Regions from separate parts of the Serratia marcescens subsp. marcescens ATCC 13880 genome, predicted to be linked through region 1. Evidence: riboswitches for the same ligand, from Rfam matches in the RefSeq annotation. Region 1 holds a riboswitch; each other region holds the start of a gene.
What was found. A riboswitch is a leader RNA that binds a small molecule or an ion and turns the genes downstream of it on or off. The one in region 1 is predicted to bind thiamine pyrophosphate.

Region 1 (5,036 bases):
CTGCATCAGGCCGGCATCGGCTGATCAACGCCGGGGGGCGCCATCACCAGCGCCCCCCGGTCAGATCATTTCCAATCGGGATTGTTCTCGAACTGCTGCTTCAGCAGCGCTTTCATGTCGTCATTCGGCTTGCCGAGCCACTGGTACTTGGCATACTTCTTCGGATGATCGACGGCTTCCGGCCGATCTTCCACTTCCACCCGCACGCCCCAGGCCTGGGATTTGTCCGCGCTGAACGCCACGATCAAAAAGTTATTGCCGCAGTCGTGGGGCTTGCACAGGTTACCGACCAGATACTCTTTGCCCTTCCAGTTCAGATTCTGCGCCGGCGTAGAGGTGCCGACGCCCTTGCGCGCCCAGCCCGGCATCCGCGCCTGGCCTTTGACCATGTTTTGCCAGCTGGCCTGATACCCCGGCTGCTGAATCAAATCCGATGTGGTGACGATTTGTTGGGCAAAGCTGCCCGCGCTGAAGCTGAGCAGTGCGCCAAAGAGGGCGCAACGCAGCGCCTGGTGTCCCGTCATAGTCCTTCTCCCTAGGTTAAATCAGGTTTCGCCCATAAAACCGGGCCTGAACTAGTCAGACCACGGTTGCGGCAAAAAGTTGACTCACCACCAGGCGTGAAAATGATGCACCGGCCCGATGCCGTGCCCCACTTCCAGCGTATCCGCCTGTTGCAGCGCTTGTTGCAGGTAGCCCTTGGCGGCGGCCACCGTGGCCGCCCAGTCGGCATGGCGCGGACGCAGCGCCGCCAGCGCGGCCGAGAGCGTGCAACCGGTGCCGTGGGTATGGCGGGTGGCGACGCGCGGCGCGGTAAAGCGCTGCTCGCCTTCGGCGGTAAACAGCCAGTCCGGGCTCTCGCTTTCGCTCAGGTGGCCGCCCTTCATCAGCACCGCTCGGCAGCCCATCGCCAGCAGCGCCCGCCCCTGCTCGCGCATCTGCGCTTCATCTTCCGCCGGCGCGCACGCCAGCAGCGCCGCCGCTTCCGGCAGGTTCGGCGTAATGATCGACACCAGCGGCAACAGCTCGCGTCGAATCGACGCCACCGCCTCCGGGGCCAGCAACGGATCGCCGCTTTTCGCCAGCATCACGGTGTCCAGCACCACGAATTCCGGCCGGTAATGGCGCAGCCGTTCGGCCACCGCCTGCACGATATCGGCGTTGGCCAGCATGCCGATCTTGACGCTGTCGATGCGCACGTCGCTAAACACCGAGTCCAGCTGCGCGGCGACAAACGCCGGATCGATGTAATACACCGACTGCACGCCGCGGGTATTCTGCGCCACCAGCGCGGTGATCACCGAGGTGCCGTAGGCGCCAAGCGCCGAGAAGGCCTTCAGATCGGCCTGAATGCCGGCGCCGCCGCTGGGATCGGTGCCGGCGATGGTCAGCGCGTTAATGCGTTTCATCACAGATCCTCCCCGCGCAGCTGATACAGGGCGTCGAGGAACGCCGGCGTAAAGCTGCCCGGCCCGGCGGCCTGCCTGGCCGCGAGGCCGCCGCAGTGGGACATCACCCGGCAGGCGGCCGCCACGTTGTCCAGGCGATCGCCCGGCAGGGCGCAAAACGCCGCCGCCACCGCCGACAGCGCGCAGCCGGTGCCCACCACCCGCGTCATCAGCGGGGAGCCGCCTTCGATCGCCCAATCGCGTTGGCCGTCGGTGACGTAATCCACCGCGCCGGTGACCGCTACTACCGCACCGCTGCGCTGCGCCAGCTCACGCGCGGCGGGCAATGCCGCCAAGGAATCGTCGCCGCTGTCCACGCCGCGGCCGCTGGCCAGCAACCCGCTGAGCGCCATGATTTCCGAGGCGTTGCCGCGTATCGCCGCCGGTTTCTCGTCCAGCAGCTGTTTGGCGAAGGCGGTGCGGTAGGAGAGCGCGCCAACCGCCACCGGATCCAGCGTCCAGGGCTTGCCGGCCTGATTGGCGGCGGCCACCGCCGCGCGCATCGATTCGGCACGCAGCGCGTTGAGGGTGCCGACGTTGATCAGCAGGCCGTCGGCCAACGCGCTGAACTGCGCCGCCTCTTGCGGCTCCACCACCATCGCCGGGGAGGCGCCGAGCGCCAGCAGCACGTTGGCGGTCAGCGATTGCACCACTTCGTTGGTCAGGCAGTGGATCAGCGGAGGCCGCTGTTGGAATTGAGTCAGGCAGGCCGCGGCGCGAGCGCCGGGTAGTGCATCAGGTCGAGCGATCATATTCCTCCCAACCGGCGTTCAAGAAGGCGGCGCCGGTTGGGCGGCCGTGACTTCCCTACGCTGGCATTATCCAGATCAGGTAATACGGGTATTTCTCAGCCTTCACGCAGAAGGGCACCCCGAGTCATGAAAATCAATAGGTTGTGATCAACGTTGCGTTAATCCCTGAGCGGGATCATGCCAGCGGCGGCGCGGACAAACAAGCGAATAAATTCGCTCGCGCCTAAGCGATGTTGCCCTCTTTTCCCGCCAGATACAGGCTCAGCACGCCGGGCAGCTCCGCCAACGTAAATGCCACGCTCTGCGGCGCCGTTTTGAAGATGTGATGCAAGGTGCCGGCCACCAGGCTTTGCAACAGCCGGGTTTGCTGCAGGATCTCCGCCTCGGCGGTCTCGGGGCGGCGCAGCTGCAGCACTCGGGCGATCAGCGCCAGGAAGCTGGACTTTTCGTCCGGCAGGTTCATTTCCCGCATCACCGGCAGGTAGTCGGCGTGCTCGCGCAGGTACTGCGCATAGGGTGAAAACAGCCGCTGGATCACCGCTTCAGCGGAGAGGCGCCGCCACTCGTCGTCGCTGGCCAGCGCCATGTCGCGCACCAGCGCCTCGATCGATTCGGTGTGCCGATCCGCCAGCGCCTTGATCACCGCGTGGCGATCGGGGAAAAAGTGATACATCGAGCCGATGGAGGTTTTGGCGTGTTTGGCCAGCCGCTGCATGCTGAGCGCCGCCAGGCCATCCTGCGCCACGATCGCCGCCGCTGAATCCAGAATGGTTTGTACGCGTTGCCGCCCTCTTTCCTGCTGCGGCTCTCGCCCGGTGATGTGTTCGTCGATTTGCATATTCGTTTCTGCCCGCTGTCATCAACGCATTATACCCATTTGCCGCCGCGAAGGCAGGGTGACACAAAAAACTAGATTAACCCCTCTAGTTTAGAGTAGAGTATTTATTCTAGTTTCCCCTTGCGCAAGCATGGGGGTGACAAACAGTGACCTCACTCACTGAAAAAGAGTCATTTCATTCGGCCCGTCGACCAAGCCAATCGCCAGAGAACGCCCTATGCCCGACAAAAAACTGCTTATCACCTGCCTGACCGCGCTGTTGCTCACCGGGTGCTCGCCGGCACCGTCCATGGTGGTGTTCGGCGCTTCGTTCCCCGACTGGCTGTTTTGCCTGTGCGGCGGCGTGGCGGGCATGGTGGCGATCCACCTGCTGCTGCGCACCCCGGAAAAACGCGCCTGGCTGGCGCCGCAGCTGCTGACGTATCCGGCGCTGACCGCGCTGATCGCCATGCTGACCTGGTTACTGGTTTTCCCCCACTGAGACTGACGCCATGACCCAACCACAAACCTCCAACAAGCGCAGACTGCTGGTGCTTACCATCCTGGCGTTGACGCTCATCGTGGCCGCCGTCGTCGTCTGGCGGGTGGAAAACGCCCCCACTACCGACGATGCCTACGCCTATGCCGACACCATCGACGTAGTGCCGGAGGTGAACGGCCGCATCATCGAGATGCCGATCCGCGACAACCAGGAAGTGCGGCAAGGCGATCTGCTGTTCCGCATCGATCCGCGCCCTTACCAGGACGCGCTGGCGGCCAGCGAAGCGCGCCTGATCACGCTGAATGAACAGATCAAGCTGACGCAGCGTTCGGTCAACGCGCAGCAGTACAACGCCGAATCGATGAACGCCATCGTCAAACGCTCGCAGGCGCTGGTGGCGCAGGCGACCGACACCCTCAACCGCCGGCAGAAGCTGCTCGGCAAGAACTACGTTTCGGCGGAAGAAGTGGAAACCGCCCGCACCTCCCAGCGCTCGGCGCAGGCGGAACTGCAGGCCGCATTGCTGCAGGCGAAACAGGCGGAAGCCGCCGTCAGCGGCGTCGAAGCCCTGGTCGCGCAGCGTGCCGAAGTGCAGGCCGACATCGCCATCGCCAAACTGAACCTGGAGTTCACCGAGGTGAGAGCGCCGTTCGACGGCCGCATCGCCTCCCTGAAAACCACCGTAGGCCAATATGCCTCCAGCGCCAAACCGGTGTTCACGCTGATCGACACCCGCCACTGGTACGTGGTCGCCAACTTCCGCGAAACCGACCTGAAAGGCGTGCATCCCGGCGTGCCGGCCACGCTGTATTTAATGAGCGACGCCGGCCAGACCTTCAGCGGCAAGGTGGAATCGATCAGCTACGGCGTGCAGCCCGACGACGGCGGCACAGTGCTGGGCGGGCTGCCCAACGTGTCGCGCAACATCAACTGGGTGCACGTTTCGCAGCGCTTCCCGGTCAAGATCGCGGTAGAAGCCCCCAACCCGGCGCTGTTCCGCGTGGGCGCTTCGGCGGTGGCCAAGCTGAACCTGCGCCATGAAGAATAAAACGATGTCTCACGGCTGGCTGTCCCAGTTGATCGACGAGCTGCGCCCTTCGGACAGCCGCATCAACCTGGTGATCCGCGCCCTGCTCTCCAGCGCGATCGCCATCGTGATCTCGCAGACGCTGCAGGTGCCGTGGCTGGCGCTGTCGCTGATCGCTGTCTTCTTTATCACGCAGTCCAATATCGTGATCACCCGCGCAATCGGCATCCTGTTTTTCGTCAGCTCCACGCTGGCGATCGGCGCCGCTATCCTGGTGCTGAAATTCACCTACGACTACCCGATGCTGCGCATCCTGCTCTCCAGCGCGCTGTTTTTCCTCAGCGTGTTCCTGATGCGGGTGACCAAGGTTGGGGTGCTGTTCTTCCTGATGGCGCTGGTGGTGATCTACACGCAAAGCTTTGTCGATCTCACTCCGCAGGCGGAAGTGGTGATACGGCTGGTGCTGTGGGTATGGGTGGCGATCAACTAC
Region 2 (5,036 bases), 550 kb from region 1:
TGCAATCATCACTCGTTTTCCGGCGCCCAGGCGATCAGGCGCCGCAGCAGCGCATCCACCGCGGCCCACAGCAGCACGGTCATCAGCACCAAAATAAACAGCGCGGCGAAGCAGACGTCGGTCTGCATGCGCGCGTTGGCGTTCAGCATCACGTAGCCCAGCCCTTCGGCCGAGCCGACCCATTCGCCGATGATGGCACCGATCGGCGCGACCGCGGCGGCCATGCGCAGGCCGGAGCCGAAGGCCGGCAGCGCCGCCATCAGCCGCACGTGCCGCAGCTGCGCCCAGCGCGAAGCGCGCATCGTGCGCGCCAGATCGAGATAGTCGTTGTTGACCCGGCGCAGCCCGTCAAAAAAGGCCGACACCACCGGAAAGAAGATCACCAGCACCGCCATCGCCACCTTGGCGCTCATGCCGAAGCCGAACCACAGCACCAGCAGCGGGGCCAGGGCGAACACCGGTATCGCCTGACTGGTGAGCACCAGCGGCATCAGCCAGCGTTGCAGGCGCGGCGAGAAAATCATGCACAGCGCCAGCGCCGCACCGAGCAACACGCCGAGCACCAGCCCGCTGACGATCTCCGAAGCGGTGACCAGCGTGTGCCAGGCGAGATAGCCGCGCCCGTCCCACAGCGCCTGCGCCACAGCGCCCGGCGTGGGCAGCAGAAAGGCCGGAATGCCGCTTTGCGCCGCCAGCCACCACAGCAGCAGCAGGCCGACGAACACCGTCAGCCCGCGCCGCAGGCGGGTGAGTCCACGCTCTTTGGCGATATTCATTGCGCCGCCCTCACCAGTTGCTGCAGCAGCTCGGCCTGGCTTTTCAGCAGGTCGGCGTCATCCGGCGCGCGCGGCGGTAGCCCGCTGATGCGGTGAGTATCGTCGAGGCCCAGCGGCCAGGGAGACAGCACCAGCAGCCGGTGGCTCAGGCGGCAGGCTTCCATCGGATCGTGGGTGATCAACAGCACGGTATTTTGCGCCAGCAGCTCGGCGGCCAGGCTCTGGATCTCGGCGCGGGTAATGGCGTCCAGCGCGGAAAAAGGTTCGTCCATCAGCACGATCGGCTGGCGTTCGTAGAGCGTGCGGGCGATGGCGGCGCGCTGGCGCATGCCGCCGGACAGCGAGGCGGGCAGGCTGCGGCCATGCGCGGCCAGGCCTACGCGTTCGAGCAGGTGCGCCGTCCACGCCTGATCCGGCGCTTCGCCGCGCAGCCGCGAACCGAGGGCGACGTTCTCTTCAACGGTCAGCCACGGGTAGAGCAGGTCTTTTTGCCCCATGTAGGCGATGCGCCCGGCGATCGGCAGGCCGTCGCTGCCGGTCACCGAGCCAGAGCTGGCCTGCGCCAGGCCGGCGATGATCTTCAGCAGGCTGGTTTTGCCGGCGCCGCTGGCGCCGAGCAGGGCGACGAAGCTGCCGCCGGCGATGTCGAAGCTCAGCCGGTCGAAGACGATTTGCTGACCGAAACGCAGGCTGAGATCCCGCACCTGGATGCCGGGCGGGAGAAGCGGGGAGGTCATGAGGCGTTCAGCCCCATCTGCCAAAATGCCGACTCCAGCTGGGTGGCGGTGGTGAAAATCTGCGCCAGCTCGGTGAAGCGGCCCTGTGCGCCGCGCTGCTGACCAACGGTTTCCAGCAGTTCGATGGCGGCGCGCACGCCGGCCAGATAGCCCTCGTCGCCGTAGTTGCGGATCCAGGAGGCGTAAGGATTGCCCTCCATCTGAGTGGCGGGATCGTGCAGCAGCCGCAGGCCGATTTCGGCATAGCCGGCCACGCAGGGCAGCAGGCCGGCCAGCAGATCGAGGGCGTCGCCTGCATGGCCGATATCCAGCACGTAACGGGTGTAGTTCATGGTTTCCGCCGCTTCCGGCTGGGCGGCGATCTGCGCTTCGTTCAGCCCCCATTCGGCGCAGTAGGCCACGTGCAGCGGCAGTTCGGCGACGATGCCGTTGAGCGAGGCGGTGGCGGCGCGCATCTCCGGCAGAGTGCGCAGCTTGCTGACCAGCAGCGCGTAGGCGCGGGCGAAGTGCAGCAGAAACAGATAGTCCTGGGTCAGGTAGCGGCGAAAAGCGCGTTCAGGCAAGGTGCCGGCGGCCAGCTGCTGCAGAAACGGATGATCGACGTAATCTTGCCAGTGGCTGCCGGCATGGCGGCGCAGCCGGCCGTAAAGACCGCTTTCGAACAGGGTAGTGATGGACATGGGACCTCCTTGAGTCAGTGGAGATCCGGGCACGCTGGGGTATGAACAGGCAACGGGTGATCGCATTGTTGCCTAACCGTCCCTTCGCTGGCATGACCCAGATCAGGTTCAAAGGGTTCGGCTTGCGCCATCTCAGCCCGTAACAGGACACCCCTCGGAGCTGCTTGTTATACGACATTTGTTTTTTGATTACAATCGCCGGGCGGCGCGGCGGCAATCGGTTCGTTTAGTGCGATCGGGGGCGATTTTGCTGGCGCAGAGCGCGCGGTTTTTGTCACTGTAGGCCCATGTTTTGCCTCTGAGGATGATGCCCGATGAAAAAAATTGGTTTTCTCTCGTTTGGCCACTGGTCGCCTTCCGCCCAGTCCGGCACCCGTTCCGCAGCGGATGCGCTGCTGCAGTCCATCGATCTGGCGGTCGCCGCCGAAGATCTGGGGGCGGACGGCGCCTATTTTCGCGTGCACCACTTCGCGCGCCAGCTGGGATCGCCGTTCCCGCTGTTGGCCGCCATCGGCGCCAAAACCCAACGCATCGAGATCGGCACCGGCGTGATCGACATGCGTTATGAAAACCCGCTGTACATGGTGGAGGACGCCGGCGCGGCGGATCTGATCGCCGGCGGGCGGCTGCAGCTCGGCATCAGCCGCGGTTCGCCGGAGCAGGTGATCGACGGCTGGCGTTATTTCGGCTATGCCCCGGCCGACGGCGAGACCGACGCGGACATGGCCCGCCGCCATACCGAAGTGTTCCTGGAAGCGCTGCGCGGTGAAGGGTTCGCCGAACCCAATCCGCAGCCGATGTTCCCGAATCCGCCTGGGCTGCTGCGGCCGGAGCCGTTTTCCGCCGGGCTGCGCGATCGCATCTGGTGGGGCGCCGGTTCGAACGCCACCGCTGTCTGGGCGGCGAAGCTGGGCATGCATCTGCAAAGCTCGACGCTCAAGAATGACGAGACCGGCGAGCCCTTCCACATCCAGCAGGCCAAGCAGATCCGCGCCTATCGCGCCGCCTGGCAAGAGGCGGGCCACCCGCACGAGCCGCGGGTTTCCGTGAGCCGCAGCATCTTCGCGCTGGTGGATCAGCGGGATCGCAACTACTTCGGCGGCGGCGGCAAGGAGGGCGATCAGCTGGGGTATATCGACGCGCAGACCCGGGCGATCTTCGGCCGCAGCTATGCCGCTGAGCCGGATGTGCTGATCGAGCAGCTGGCGCAGGACGAGGCCATCGCCGAAGCGGATACCTTGCTGCTGACCGTGCCTAACCAACTGGGCGTGGATTACAACGCGCACGTCATCGAATCGATTTTAACCCATGTCGCGCCGGCGCTCGGCTGGCGCTAAACGGAGGAGTGGCATGTCACGCATTTTCATTACCGGCTCGGTCGACGGGCTGGGCCGCGCCGCCGCGCAAACGCTGTTGGACGAAGGGCATCAGGTGATCCTGCATGCGCGTGAGCCTGGCCGTTTGGCCGCGGTGCGCGATTTGCTGGATCGGGGCGCGCAGGCGGCGAACGGCGATCTGTCCGATGTGCAGCAGATCCGGCAGCTCGCCGAGCAGGTCAATCGCCTCGGCCGCCCGGACGCGGTGATCCACAATGCCGGCATGTTTACCGGGCCGCAGGTGATGCCGGTGAACGTCATAGCGCCTTATCTGCTGACGGCCCTGATCGAACGCCCCAAGCGTATCGTCTATCTGAGCAGCAGTATGCACTTTGACGGTGTGTCGGAACTGAACGGCGTGGATTGGCTTGGCGGCGCCGCAGGCTCTTATTCGGACAGCAAGCTGTTCGTCACCGCGCTGGCCGCCGCCGTGGCGCGCCTGTGGCCTGACGTGATCAGCAGCGCGGTCGATCCCGGTTGGGTGCCGACCAAAATGGGCGGCGCGGACGCGCCCGACGATCTGGCGCTGGGGCATGTGACGCAGGCGTGGTTGGTGACCAGCGATGAACCGCAGGCCCTGGCGTCCGGCGGCTATTGGCACCACCAGCAGCGGTTTGAACCTCACGCGGCGGTGCACGATGAGGCGTTTCAAACGGCGCTGCTGGCGCAATTGGCGCGCGCCGGCGGGGTGCACCTGCCGCAGGCTTGATGGCCGTTCCTTCCTGGCCCGCCGGTGATTATCGGCGGGCTTTTTTATGCCCGCAGGGTGAACCGACGGGGCTTTTCTTATACAGTGGTCGCCTGGCCTGTTTTGATTGTTATTTATATTATCGCCATGCACTCATTCCTGATTATCGTCCCTGAAGGGGGCATGCTGTTCGAAGCGGCGGGCATCGCCGATATCCTGATGCAGGCTAATCGCCTGAGCCCTGCCGAGACGCCGCTGTATCAGATCGCGGTCGCCACCACGCAATCTCACCGGGTGGTGCACGGCCTGTCCGGGCTGAGCCTGTTGGCCGATCATCGCCTGGCGGATCTCGATCCGGCCCAGCCGCGCGATACCGTGATCGTCGCCGGCAAGGGGGCGACCGAAGAAGAGGGCGCCCTGGTCGCCGATTGGCTGCGTCGCGCGGCGCCGCAGGCGCGCCGTATCGCTTCGGTTTGCGGCGGGGCTCTGCTGCTGGCCGAAGCCGGGTTGCTGGACGGGCGGCGGGCGACCACCCACTGGCGGCTGGCGGAGACGCTGCAGGCGCGCTTCCCGCGAGTGCAGGTCGAAAACGGCCCAATCTACGTGCAGGACGGGCCGATCTGGACCTCCGGCGGCGTCAGCTCCGGCTTCGATCTGACGCTGGCGCTGGTGGAGGATGATTACGGCTTCGTGCAGGCGCGCGAAGTGGCGCAGGATCTGGTGATGTTTCTGCGTCGCCCCGGCGGGCAGGCGCAGTTCAGCCGCTACCCGCTCAACCA
Region 3 (5,036 bases), 1.6 Mb from region 1:
GCATCTTGATGGCCTCCAGCGCTTGCAGAGTGCCGATCACGCCGACCACCGGGCCGAGTACCCCGGCGGTGCGGCAGTTGCGCTGCGGCTCTTCCTGCTCCGGGTACAGGCAGGCGTAACAGCCGTGCGCATAGGGCGGCTCGAGCACCAGCAGCTGGCCGCTGAAGCCGACCGCGCTGCCGCTGATCAACGGCTTGGCGGCGGCGATGCAGGCGGCATTGACCTCATGGCGGGTCGCCATATTGTCGCAGCAGTCCAGCACCAAATCGGCGCGGGTGACCGCGTCGCGCAGCGCTTGCCCTTGCAGCCGCTGCGCCAGCGGGATGGATTCCACCAATGGGTTCAGCGCCTGCAGATGGCGTTGCGCCAGCGCCGCCTTACCGGTGGCGGTATCGGCGCTGCGGTAGAGGATTTGCCGCTGCAAGTTGGTGACGTGCAGCTGGTCGTCGTCGGCCAACAGCAGCGTGCCGACGCCGGCGGCGGCCAGGTACAACGAAGCCGGGGAGCCGAGCCCGCCCAAACCGACGATCAGCACCGTGGCGCGCTTGAGTTTCTCCTGGCCTTCCGGGCCGACGTCCTCCAGCAGCAGTTGGCGGCTGTAGCGCAGGAATTCCTGATCGTTAAGCATCGTTCGGATCCTCGCCTTCGATCAGCCGTAGCAGCTCGGCCGTCGCCGCGCGCCAGTCCGGCGCCTGGGTGATGGCGCTGACCACCGCGACGCTGCCAACGCCGCATGCCAGCACCGCCGGTACGCGATCGATACTGATCCCGCCGATCGCCACCGTCGGGTAATCCGCCAGGCCGGCGATGTGGCGTTTCAACTCCGTCAGCCCCTGCGGCGCCGAAGGCATGTCTTTGGTTTGGGTGGGGAAGATGTGCCCCAGCGCGATGTAGGACGGTTTCACCGCCAGCGCGCGCGCCAGTTCGGCGTCGTCATGGGTGGACACGCCGAGCCGCAACCCGGCGCGGTGAATGGCAGCCAGATCGGTGGTATCAAGATCTTCCTGGCCCAGATGCACGCCGTAGGCGCCGTGCTTGATCGCCAGCCGCCAGTAGTCGTTGATGAACAGCCGCGCCTGATAACGCTGGCCCAGCGCGATGGCGGCGGCGATATCCTCTTCGACCTGCTCGTCAGGCAAATCCTTGATGCGCAGCTGGATGGTGGTGACGCCGGCCTCAAGCAGGCGAGCGATCCATTCCACGCTGTCGACGACCGGGTAGAGCCCCAGTTTGTAGGGCGTCGCCGGGAAGGGGGTCGTGATATCAGTCATTGCTTGTCTCCTCTTGCAGCGTGCCGGCGCTGTGATACAGCTCGCTGCCGCGGGCGCGGAACTCGGCGGACATTTTCTCCATGCCGGTCAGCTGCACTTCGATCGGCTTGGCGACCTCCTGGGCGGCGGCGTAGTCGCGCACCTCCTGCGAAATCTTCATCGAGCAGAATTTCGGCCCGCACATCGAGCAGAAGTGGGCGACCTTGCCGGATTCCTGCGGCAGGGTTTCGTCGTGATAGGCGCGCGCGGTGGCCGGATCGAGCGCCAGATTGAACTGATCTTCCCAGCGGAATTCGAAACGCGCCTTGGACATGGCGTTATCGCGGATCTGCGCGCCCGGATGGCCTTTGGCCAGATCGGCGGCGTGAGCGGCGATCTTGTAGGTGATCAGGCCCTGTTTGACGTCTTCTTTGTTCGGCAGGCCGAGGTGCTCTTTCGGCGTGACGTAACACAGCATGGCGCAGCCGAACCAGCCGATCATTGCCGCGCCGATGCCGGAAGTGAAATGGTCATAGCCCGGGGCGATATCGGTGGTCAGCGGGCCGAGGGTGTAGAACGGCGCTTCGTGGCAGTGTTCCAGCTCTTCGGTCATGTTGCGGCGGATCATCTGCATCGGCACGTGGCCCGGGCCTTCGATCATCACCTGCACGTCGTATTCCCAGGCGATTTTGGTCAGCTCGCCCAGCGTATGCAGCTCGGCGAACTGGGCCTCGTCGTTGGCGTCCTGAATCGAGCCGGGGCGCAGGCCGTCGCCGAGCGACAGCGAAACGTCGTAGGCGGCGCAGATCTCGCAGATTTCGCGGAAGTGCTGATAGAGGAAGTTTTCCTGATGGTGCGACAGACACCATTTGGCCATGATCGAGCCGCCGCGGGACACGATGCCGGTCAGGCGTTTGGCGGTCATCGGCACGTAGCGCAGCAGCACGCCGGCGTGGATGGTGAAATAATCGACCCCTTGTTCCGCCTGTTCCAGCAGCGTATCGCGGAACATCTCCCAGGTGAGGTTTTCCGCCACGCCGTTGACCTTCTCCAGCGCCTGGTAGATCGGCACGGTGCCGATGGGCACCGGGCTGTTGCGCAGGATCCATTCGCGGGTTTCGTGAATATAGCGGCCGGTGGAGAGATCCATCACGGTGTCTGCGCCCCAGCGGGTGGACCACACCAGCTTCTCCACCTCTTCTTCGATCGACGAGGTGACCGCCGAGTTGCCGATATTGGCGTTCACCTTCACCAGGAAATTGCGGCCGATGATCATCGGCTCTGCCTCCGGATGGTTGATGTTGGCGGGAATGATGGCGCGGCCGGCGGCCACTTCCTGGCGCACGAACTCCGGCGTGATGTTGTCCGGCAGGTTGGCGCCCCAGCCCTGGCCCGGATGCTGATGGCGCAGTACTTCGCCGCGAATGCGTTCGCGCCCCATGTTTTCACGGATGGCGATGAACTCCATCTCCGGGGTGACGATACCGGCGCGGGCATAGTGCAGCTGGGTCACGCGCTTGCCCGGCAGCGCTTTGCGCGGCAGCGGCAGATGCTCGAAGCGCAGGTGATCCAGCCCCTCGTCCGCCAGCCGCTGCTGGGTGAAGCCGGAGCTGGCACCGCTGAGCGTCGTGGTATCGCCGCGCGCGTCGATCCAGCCGGCACGCAGTTTGGCCAGGCCGGCGTGCACATCGAGCTTGGCCTGCGGATCGCCGTAGGGGCCGGCGGTGTCATATACCGGGATCGCCTCGTTGGGTTCATACTGCGGGCTATCTTTGCTGCCGCCGACCAGGGTCGGACTGAGCTGAATTTCGCGCATCGGCACCTGGATATCGCGGCGCGAGCCCTGCAGGTAGATGCGGCGTGAGTTTGGGAAAGCCATGCCTTGCAGCGTGTCGATAAACTGCTGGGCGGCTTCGCGTTGCGCTTTACGGGCGCGCGGTGGATTAACGTTAGACATAGCAAGTTCCTACCAGTGTGTTGGGTTGGGAAAGTTGCTTGTCTGGAGCTCGGAGGGAGTAATGATGGTGGCCGATAAGGCAGGGCGCCCGCAAGGGGAAGGCCGTGCCTGTGGCGATAGATTACTCTTGTTCCCTTCGCGGGTATTAACCCGATCAGGTTCCGCGGATCCCGAATTAACGGTCTCAGCCTGGCTGATTCGATGAACAAATCAGGCGCTAGGCACTCCGACAAGATGCCCCCCAGTATAGGAGGGATAAGAAAAAAAACTATAAAATTTTAACGCGCCGGATCCAGTGTCTGGTCCGGCAGCGGTTGCTGCGCGGCTTCCGCTTCCAGTTGGATCAGCTTATCTTCCAGCGCAAAGCGCGCCGCCAGCGTTTCGCCGATATCCGACAAGGCCTGGTGGAATTCCAGACAAACTTCCTGATCGATATCCACTTCGGTATAGCGATCGTGGAACGCCATGATCTGTTCGGTATTGGCCCACAGCTTGGGGTAGATGTTCACCGCCAGCGACATTTTCGGACTGGCTGCGCCTTCCACTTGTTTGATAATTCTGTCATAGATATGAAAATGCCCTGCGGAGAGGTAATCCACCAGGTTGTGGCAAAAGTTCTCCAGCGCTTTTTCATTCAGCGGCGTATGCTTTTCTTTATTCGGTTTGAGGCCTACCAGCGTGCAGTAGGCGACCAGCAACTGCTTGCGGGCCTGAAGCCATTGATCAACTAATTCATTACTACCGCCAACGCGCTGAGTCAGCCTTTCCAAACGGTTGAGCATGTTTGACTCCGTGTAAGTAACAAAAGTAACCGGTAAGTTATTAAAATGTAACAAAGCCGATTTGTAGAGTGCCAGTGAAGCTGAGGTTGTGCAACAACGATATGGAACTTGCATTAACGGGCAATGAAAACGGCTGGTGGATCGTCAGCCATGAAAGCAAACTTTGGTTACCGAACGGTGAATTGCCGTCGGGGACTGCCGCCGCCCTCGGGCTGCAGGGCCATATGGCGCGCGTCATCGGTGAGTGGGAGGGCGCGCCGGTCTGGCTGGTGCGCCAGGCGATGCCGCGGGAGATGGGATCGGTGCGTCAGCTGTTGGATCAGGATCGCGGTCTGTTCCAGCTGGCCGGGCGCGGCGTGCAGCTGGCGGACTTCTACCGCTCCCATCGCTATTGCGGCTACTGCGGCCATGAGATGCACCTCAGCCGCACCGAAAGCGCCTGCCTGTGCGGCCATTGCAAAGAACGCTACTACCCGCAGATCGCGCCCTGCGTGATCGTCGCCATTCGGCGCGAGGATCAGATCCTGCTGGCGCAGCACGTGCGCCATCGCGGCGGCATTCACACGGTGCTGGCCGGCTTCGTCGAAGTGGGCGAAACGCTGGAGCAAGCGGTGGCGCGCGAAGTGATGGAAGAGAGCAATATTGAAATCAAGAACCTGCGCTACGTCACGTCACAACCCTGGCCGTTTCCGCACTCGCTGATGATGGCCTTTATGGCCGATTACCACCAGGGTGAGATTCGCCACGATCCCAAGGAGCTGCTCAATGCCGGCTGGTATCGTTACGACCAACTGCCGCTGTTGCCGCCGCCCGGCACCGTGGCGCGCCGGTTGATTGAGGACACCGTGGCGCTGTGCCGGGCAGAATAATGTACAATGGCCGGCAGATTATTAAGGGAGCCCCATAAATGACTGAGTTGAAGAACGATCGTTACCTGCGCGCGCTGTTGCGCCAGCCGGTGGATGTGACCCCCGTATGGATGATGCGCCAGGCCGGTCGTTATTTACCGGAGTACAAGGCGACTCGCGCCCAGGCCGGTGATTTCAT
Region 4 (5,036 bases), 2.1 Mb from region 1:
GTCCAGATTGCAGCAGCAGTTCATCCGCCTGTGGCAGCGCTGCCACGGTGAAACCACCGACACCACGCTGCAGGATCTGGCGGAGGTGCTCAGCTGCTCGCGGCGCCACGTGCGCTCCCTGCTGAGCGCCATGCAGCGGGAAGGCTGGCTTACCTGGCAGGCGGAGTCGGGGCGCGGCAAGCGTTCGCGGCTAACCTTCCACTACACCGGCCTGGCGCTGCAGCAACAGCGGGCCGAGGAGTTGCTGGAACAGGATCGCATCGATCAGCTGGTGCAACTGGTGGGCGACAAAAACGTGGTGCGCCAGATGCTGCTGTCGCAGCTGGGGCGCAGCTTCCGCCAGGGGAAGCACATCCTGCGGGTGCTCTACTACCGGCAGTTGTACAATCTGCTGCCCGGCTCGGCGCTGCGGCGTTCGGAAACCCATCTGGCGCGCCAGATCTTCAACGGCCTGACGCGCATAAATGAGGAAAACGGGGAACTGGAGTCCGATCTGTCTCACCATTGGCAGGCGCTGACGCCGCTGCACTGGCGGTTTTACCTGCGCCCGGCGATCCATTTTCATCACGGCCGCGAGCTGGAGATGGCGGACGTCATCACATCCCTCTCGCGTCTGACCGCGCAACCGCTGTTCTCGCATATCGAGAGCGTCACCTCGCCGACGCCGTTCGTTATCGACGTGCATCTGCGCAGCCCCGACCACTGGCTGCCCTGGCTGCTGGGCAGTGTGCAGGCCATGATCCTGCCGCGTGAATGGCGCGAACTGCCGGATTTCGCCCGCCATCCGGTCGGCACCGGCCCCTACCGCGTGGTGCGCAATCTTCCCAGCCAGATGAAGATCCACGCTTTCGACGACTATTTCGGCTACCGGGCGCTGATCGACGAGGTGAACATCTGGGTGCTGCCGGAGTTCTCCGAAGAACTGGTGCACTCCGGCGTGCAGCTGCAGGGCGATGAAACCGGCAAAAACGAACTGGAAAGCCGACTGGAAGAGGGCTGTTATTTCTTGCTGTTCGATCAGCGCTCCCCGCTGGCCGCCGACCCCGCCATTCGCAGTTGGCTGTGCGAATTGATCAACCCCATTTCGCTGCTGAGCCGCGCCGGGCCGCTCTACCAGCGCTACTGGTCGCCGGCGTACGGCCTGCTGCCCCGCTGGCACCACAACCGCGCGCTGGCGCAGCAACCCAAACCGGCGGGATTGACCGAACTGACGATGACCCACTTCAATGAGCATTCGGAGTTTCACGCCATTCGCCAGGCGATTGAACCGCTGCTGGCGCAGCACGGCATCCGCCTGATCGTGCAAAGCGTGGATTACGCCACCTGGCACCAGGGCGACGCGCGCAGCGATCTGTGGCTCGGCAGCGCCAACTTCTATCTGCCGCTGGAGTTTTCGCTGTTCGCCACGCTGTACGAACTGCCGCTGATGCAGCACTGCATGAACGAAGATCTGGCGCAGGACGCGGCGCTGTGGCGCGCCAACCGCTTGCCGCTGGCGGAGTTCTGCCAGCGTTTGGTCAGCAACCACCAGTTGCATCCGCTGTTCCACCACTGGCTGCAGCTGCACGGCCAGCGCAGCATGCGCGGCGTGCGGATGAACACCCTCGGCTGGTTCGACTTCAAGTCCGCCTGGTTTGCCCCGCCGGAGACATAAGCGCCTTTCGCCCAAGTCGGTTAATCTTTACAATAGCGCCGTCTCAACGGGGTGCGGAGAGCCGGGCCGCCTAATAAGCCCGATTTTCCGCTGAGAGCACACCCGTCGAACCTGATCCGGTCAATACCGGCGGAGGGATTTGAGCCCAGCGAACCGGCGACGCCGCCTCGCCCCCTCAGATGCCCTTGCCCCCTTATTTTTCAGGAGTGCAACGTGGTCAAAAAATATCTGCCCTGCTTATTGCTGCTGTGCGCCGCGCCGGCGTTCGCCAAGCCGACGCTGACGGTTTACACCTACGATTCCTTCGCCGCCGACTGGGGCCCTGGCCCGGCGGTGAAAAAAGCCTTCGAAGCCGAATGCGGCTGTGAACTGAAGTTCGTCGCGCTGGAAGACGGCGTCTCGCTGCTGAACCGCCTGCGCATGGAAGGCAAAAACAGCGCCGCCGACGTGGTGCTGGGGCTGGACAACAACCTGCTGCAGGCGGCGCAGCAAACCGGCCTGTTCGCGCCGAGCGGCGTCGACACCGCCAAGCTGACGGTGCCGGGCGGCTGGCAGGACGCGACCTTCGTGCCTTACGACTACGGGTACTTCGCCTTCGTCTACAACAAAGAAAAACTGAAGAACCCGCCGAAAAGCCTGCAGGAGCTGGTCAGCGGCGACCGCAACTGGAAAGTGATCTACGAAGATCCGCGCACCAGCACGCCGGGGCTCGGCCTGCTGCTGTGGATGCAAAAAGTGTATGGCGACGAGGCGCCGGCCGCCTGGCAGCAGCTGGCGAAGAAGACCGTCACCGTCACCAAAGGCTGGAGCGAGGCCTACGGCCTGTTCCTGAAAGGCGAAGGCGACCTGGTGCTCAGCTACACCACGTCTCCGGCCTATCACCTGATCGAAGAGAAAAAAGACCTTTACGCCGCCGCCACGTTCAGCGAAGGCCACTACCTGCAGGTGGAAGTGGCGGGCAAGCTGAAAGCCGCCAAACAGCCTGAGCTGGCCGAGCGCTTCATGCAGTTCATGGTGACGCCGGCATTCCAGAACACCATCCCGACCGGCAACTGGATGTACCCGGTGATCAACACCCCGCTGCCCGTCGGTTTTGAGCAGATGAACGTGCCGCAGACCGCGCTGCAATACAGCGCCGAAGAGGTGGCCAAACAACGCGGCGGTTGGATCCGGGCATGGCAAACCGCCGTCAGCCGCTGATCCCCCGTTGGCTCTGGCCGGGGCTGCTGGCCGCCGGCGTGATCCTGCTGGTCGCCGCACTGGCGATGGGCTCACTGTGGCGTCACGCGCCGGACAGCGACTGGCGCGGCCTGTGGCAGGACAGTTACCTGTGGCACGTGGTGCGCTTCACCTTCTGGCAGGCGCTGTTGTCGGCGCTGATTTCGGTGCTGCCCGCCGTTCTGCTGGCGCGTGCGCTCTATCGCCGCCGTTTCCCCGGCCGGCAGCTGCTGCTGCGGCTGTGCGCCATGACGCTGGTGCTGCCGGTGCTGGTGGCGGTGTTCGGCCTGCTCAGCGTCTATGGGCGCCAGGGCTGGCTGGCGACGCTGTGCGGCTGGCTGGGCGTCGAGTATGGCTTCTCGCCCTACGGGCTGCAGGGCATTCTGCTGGCGCACCTGTTCTTTAACCTGCCGCTGGCCACCCGCCTGTTGCTGCAGGCGCTGGAGAACATTCCGGTGGAGCAGCGCCAGCTGGCCGCCCAACTGGGTATGAACGGCTGGCAGCAGTTCCGCTTCGTCGAATGGCCGGCGCTGCGTCGCCAGATCCTGCCGAGCGGCGCGCTGATCTTCATGCTGTGTTTCGCCAGCTTCGCCACCGTGCTGTCGCTGGGCGGCGGGCCGCAGGCCACCACCATCGAACTGGCGATCTACCAGGCGCTGAGTTACGACTACGATCTGGGGCGTGCCGCCATGCTGGCGCTGATCCAGCTGGGCTGTTGTCTCGGGCTGGTGTTGATCAGTCAGCGCCTGAGCCAGGCATTGCCGGTGGGGCATACCCACGCCCAGCGCTGGCGCAATCCGGAAGACAGCCTGTGGCGGCGCATCAGCGATTTTCTGCTGATCGCCGCCGCCCTGCTGCTGCTGCTGCCGCCTCTGCTGGCGGTGATCGCCGACGGCGCCAATCAGGCCATTGTCAGCGTGCTGCGCCAGCCGGTGCTGTGGCAGGCGCTGTTCACGTCGCTGCGCATCGCCCTCGGCGCCGGGCTGCTGTGCGTGGCGCTCACGATGATGCTGCTGTGGAGCAGCCGCGAGCTGAAACTGCGGCAGCAGCTGCACGGCGGCCAGGCGCTGGAGCTGAGCGGCATGGTGATCCTGGCGATGCCGGGCATCGTGCTGGCCACCGGCTTCTTCCTGCTGCTGAGCGATACAATTGGGTTGCCGCAGTCGCCCTATGCGCTGGTGATCCTCACCAATGCGCTGATGGCGGTGCCCTACGCGCTAAAGGTGTTGGAGAACCCGATGCGCGACCTCGCCGAACGTTACAATCCGCTGTGCCTGTCGCTGGATATCCGCGGCTGGCAACGGCTGCGGCTGATTGAGCTGCGCGCCCTGCGCCGCCCGCTGGCGCAGGCACTGGCCTTCGCCTGCGTGCTGTCGATCGGCGACTTCGGCGTGGTCGCCTTGTTTGGCAACGAGCATTTCCGTACCCTGCCTTTTTACCTGTATCAGCAGATTGGCGCCTACCGCAGCAACGACGGGGCGGTGACCGCGCTGCTGTTGCTGCTGCTGTGCTTCCTGTTGTTTACCCTGATTGAACGCTTACCGGGCCGCCATGCTGACGCTTGAAAAACTGACCTACCTGTATGAACACCTGCCGATGCGCTTTGATCTGCGCATCCAGCCGGGCGAGCGCGTCGCGGTGCTCGGCCCCAGCGGCGCCGGTAAAAGCACCTTGCTGAGCCTGATCGCCGGTTTTCTGCCGGCGGCCAGCGGCCGGCTGCTGCTGAACGGCGAAGACCACACCGCCACCCCGCCGGCCAAGCGGCCGGTGTCGATGCTGTTTCAGGAGAACAACCTGTTCGCGCACCTGACGGTGGCGCAGAACATCGGGCTGGGGTTGGATCCCGGTCTGCGCTTGACTGAACAACAGCGCCAACAGCGGGAGCACATCGCCCGTCAGGTCGGCCTGGAAGAGCGCCTGGAGCGCCTGCCGTCGCAACTTTCCGGCGGCCAGCGTCAGCGCGCCGCGCTGGCGCGCTGTTTGATTCGCCAACGGCCGATCCTGTTGCTCGACGAACCCTTCTCGGCGCTCGATCCGGCGCTGCGCAACGAGATGCTGCAGCTGCTGCAGACGGTATGCGAACAGCGCAACCTGACGCTGCTGATGGTGTCGCACAACCTCGACGACGCCGCACGCATCGCGCCGCGCACGCTGCTGGTGGTCG

Region 2: it holds a riboswitch for thiamine pyrophosphate, as region 1 does, so the genes downstream of both, J0F90_RS15580 (TenA family protein) here and thiM (hydroxyethylthiazole kinase) in region 1, are expected to answer to the same signal.
Region 3: it holds a riboswitch for thiamine pyrophosphate, as region 1 does, so the genes downstream of both, thiC (phosphomethylpyrimidine synthase ThiC) here and thiM (hydroxyethylthiazole kinase) in region 1, are expected to answer to the same signal.
Region 4: it holds a riboswitch for thiamine pyrophosphate, as region 1 does, so the genes downstream of both, thiB (thiamine ABC transporter substrate binding subunit) here and thiM (hydroxyethylthiazole kinase) in region 1, are expected to answer to the same signal.

Annotation. Positions count from the first base shown of each region.
Region 1 covers NZ_CP071238.1:3,804,384-3,809,419, forward strand. The annotation lists gene gutQ (arabinose-5-phosphate isomerase GutQ) at 1-24, shown strand, start outside; gene J0F90_RS18200 (inhibitor of vertebrate lysozyme family protein) at 66-524, opposite strand; gene thiD (bifunctional hydroxymethylpyrimidine kinase/phosphomethylpyrimidine kinase) at 609-1,409, opposite strand; gene thiM (hydroxyethylthiazole kinase) at 1,409-2,200, opposite strand; TPP riboswitch at 2,236-2,332, opposite strand; gene J0F90_RS18215 (TetR/AcrR family transcriptional regulator) at 2,424-3,038, opposite strand; gene J0F90_RS18220 (YtcA family lipoprotein) at 3,256-3,519, shown strand; gene mdtN (multidrug transporter subunit MdtN) at 3,530-4,567, shown strand; gene J0F90_RS18230 (FUSC family protein) at 4,572-5,036, shown strand, end outside.
Region 2 covers NZ_CP071238.1:3,250,313-3,255,348, reverse strand. The annotation lists gene J0F90_RS15590 (ABC transporter permease) at 9-776, opposite strand; gene J0F90_RS15585 (ABC transporter ATP-binding protein) at 773-1,513, opposite strand; gene J0F90_RS15580 (TenA family protein) at 1,510-2,193, opposite strand; TPP riboswitch at 2,256-2,358, opposite strand; gene J0F90_RS15575 (LLM class flavin-dependent oxidoreductase) at 2,508-3,530, shown strand; gene J0F90_RS15570 (SDR family NAD(P)-dependent oxidoreductase) at 3,544-4,278, shown strand; gene J0F90_RS15565 (GlxA family transcriptional regulator) at 4,405-5,036, shown strand, end outside.
Region 3 covers NZ_CP071238.1:293,759-298,794, forward strand. The annotation lists gene J0F90_RS01355 (HesA/MoeB/ThiF family protein) at 1-628, opposite strand, end outside; gene thiE (thiamine phosphate synthase) at 621-1,271, opposite strand; gene thiC (phosphomethylpyrimidine synthase ThiC) at 1,264-3,207, opposite strand; TPP riboswitch at 3,322-3,446, opposite strand; gene J0F90_RS01370 (Rsd/AlgQ family anti-sigma factor) at 3,486-3,989, opposite strand; gene nudC (NAD(+) diphosphatase) at 4,091-4,858, shown strand; gene hemE (uroporphyrinogen decarboxylase) at 4,897-5,036, shown strand, end outside.
Region 4 covers NZ_CP071238.1:757,225-762,260, reverse strand. The annotation lists gene sgrR (HTH-type transcriptional regulator SgrR) at 1-1,654, shown strand, start outside; TPP riboswitch at 1,692-1,810, shown strand; gene thiB (thiamine ABC transporter substrate binding subunit) at 1,868-2,854, shown strand; gene thiP (thiamine/thiamine pyrophosphate ABC transporter permease ThiP) at 2,830-4,437, shown strand; gene thiQ (thiamine ABC transporter ATP-binding protein ThiQ) at 4,424-5,036, shown strand, end outside.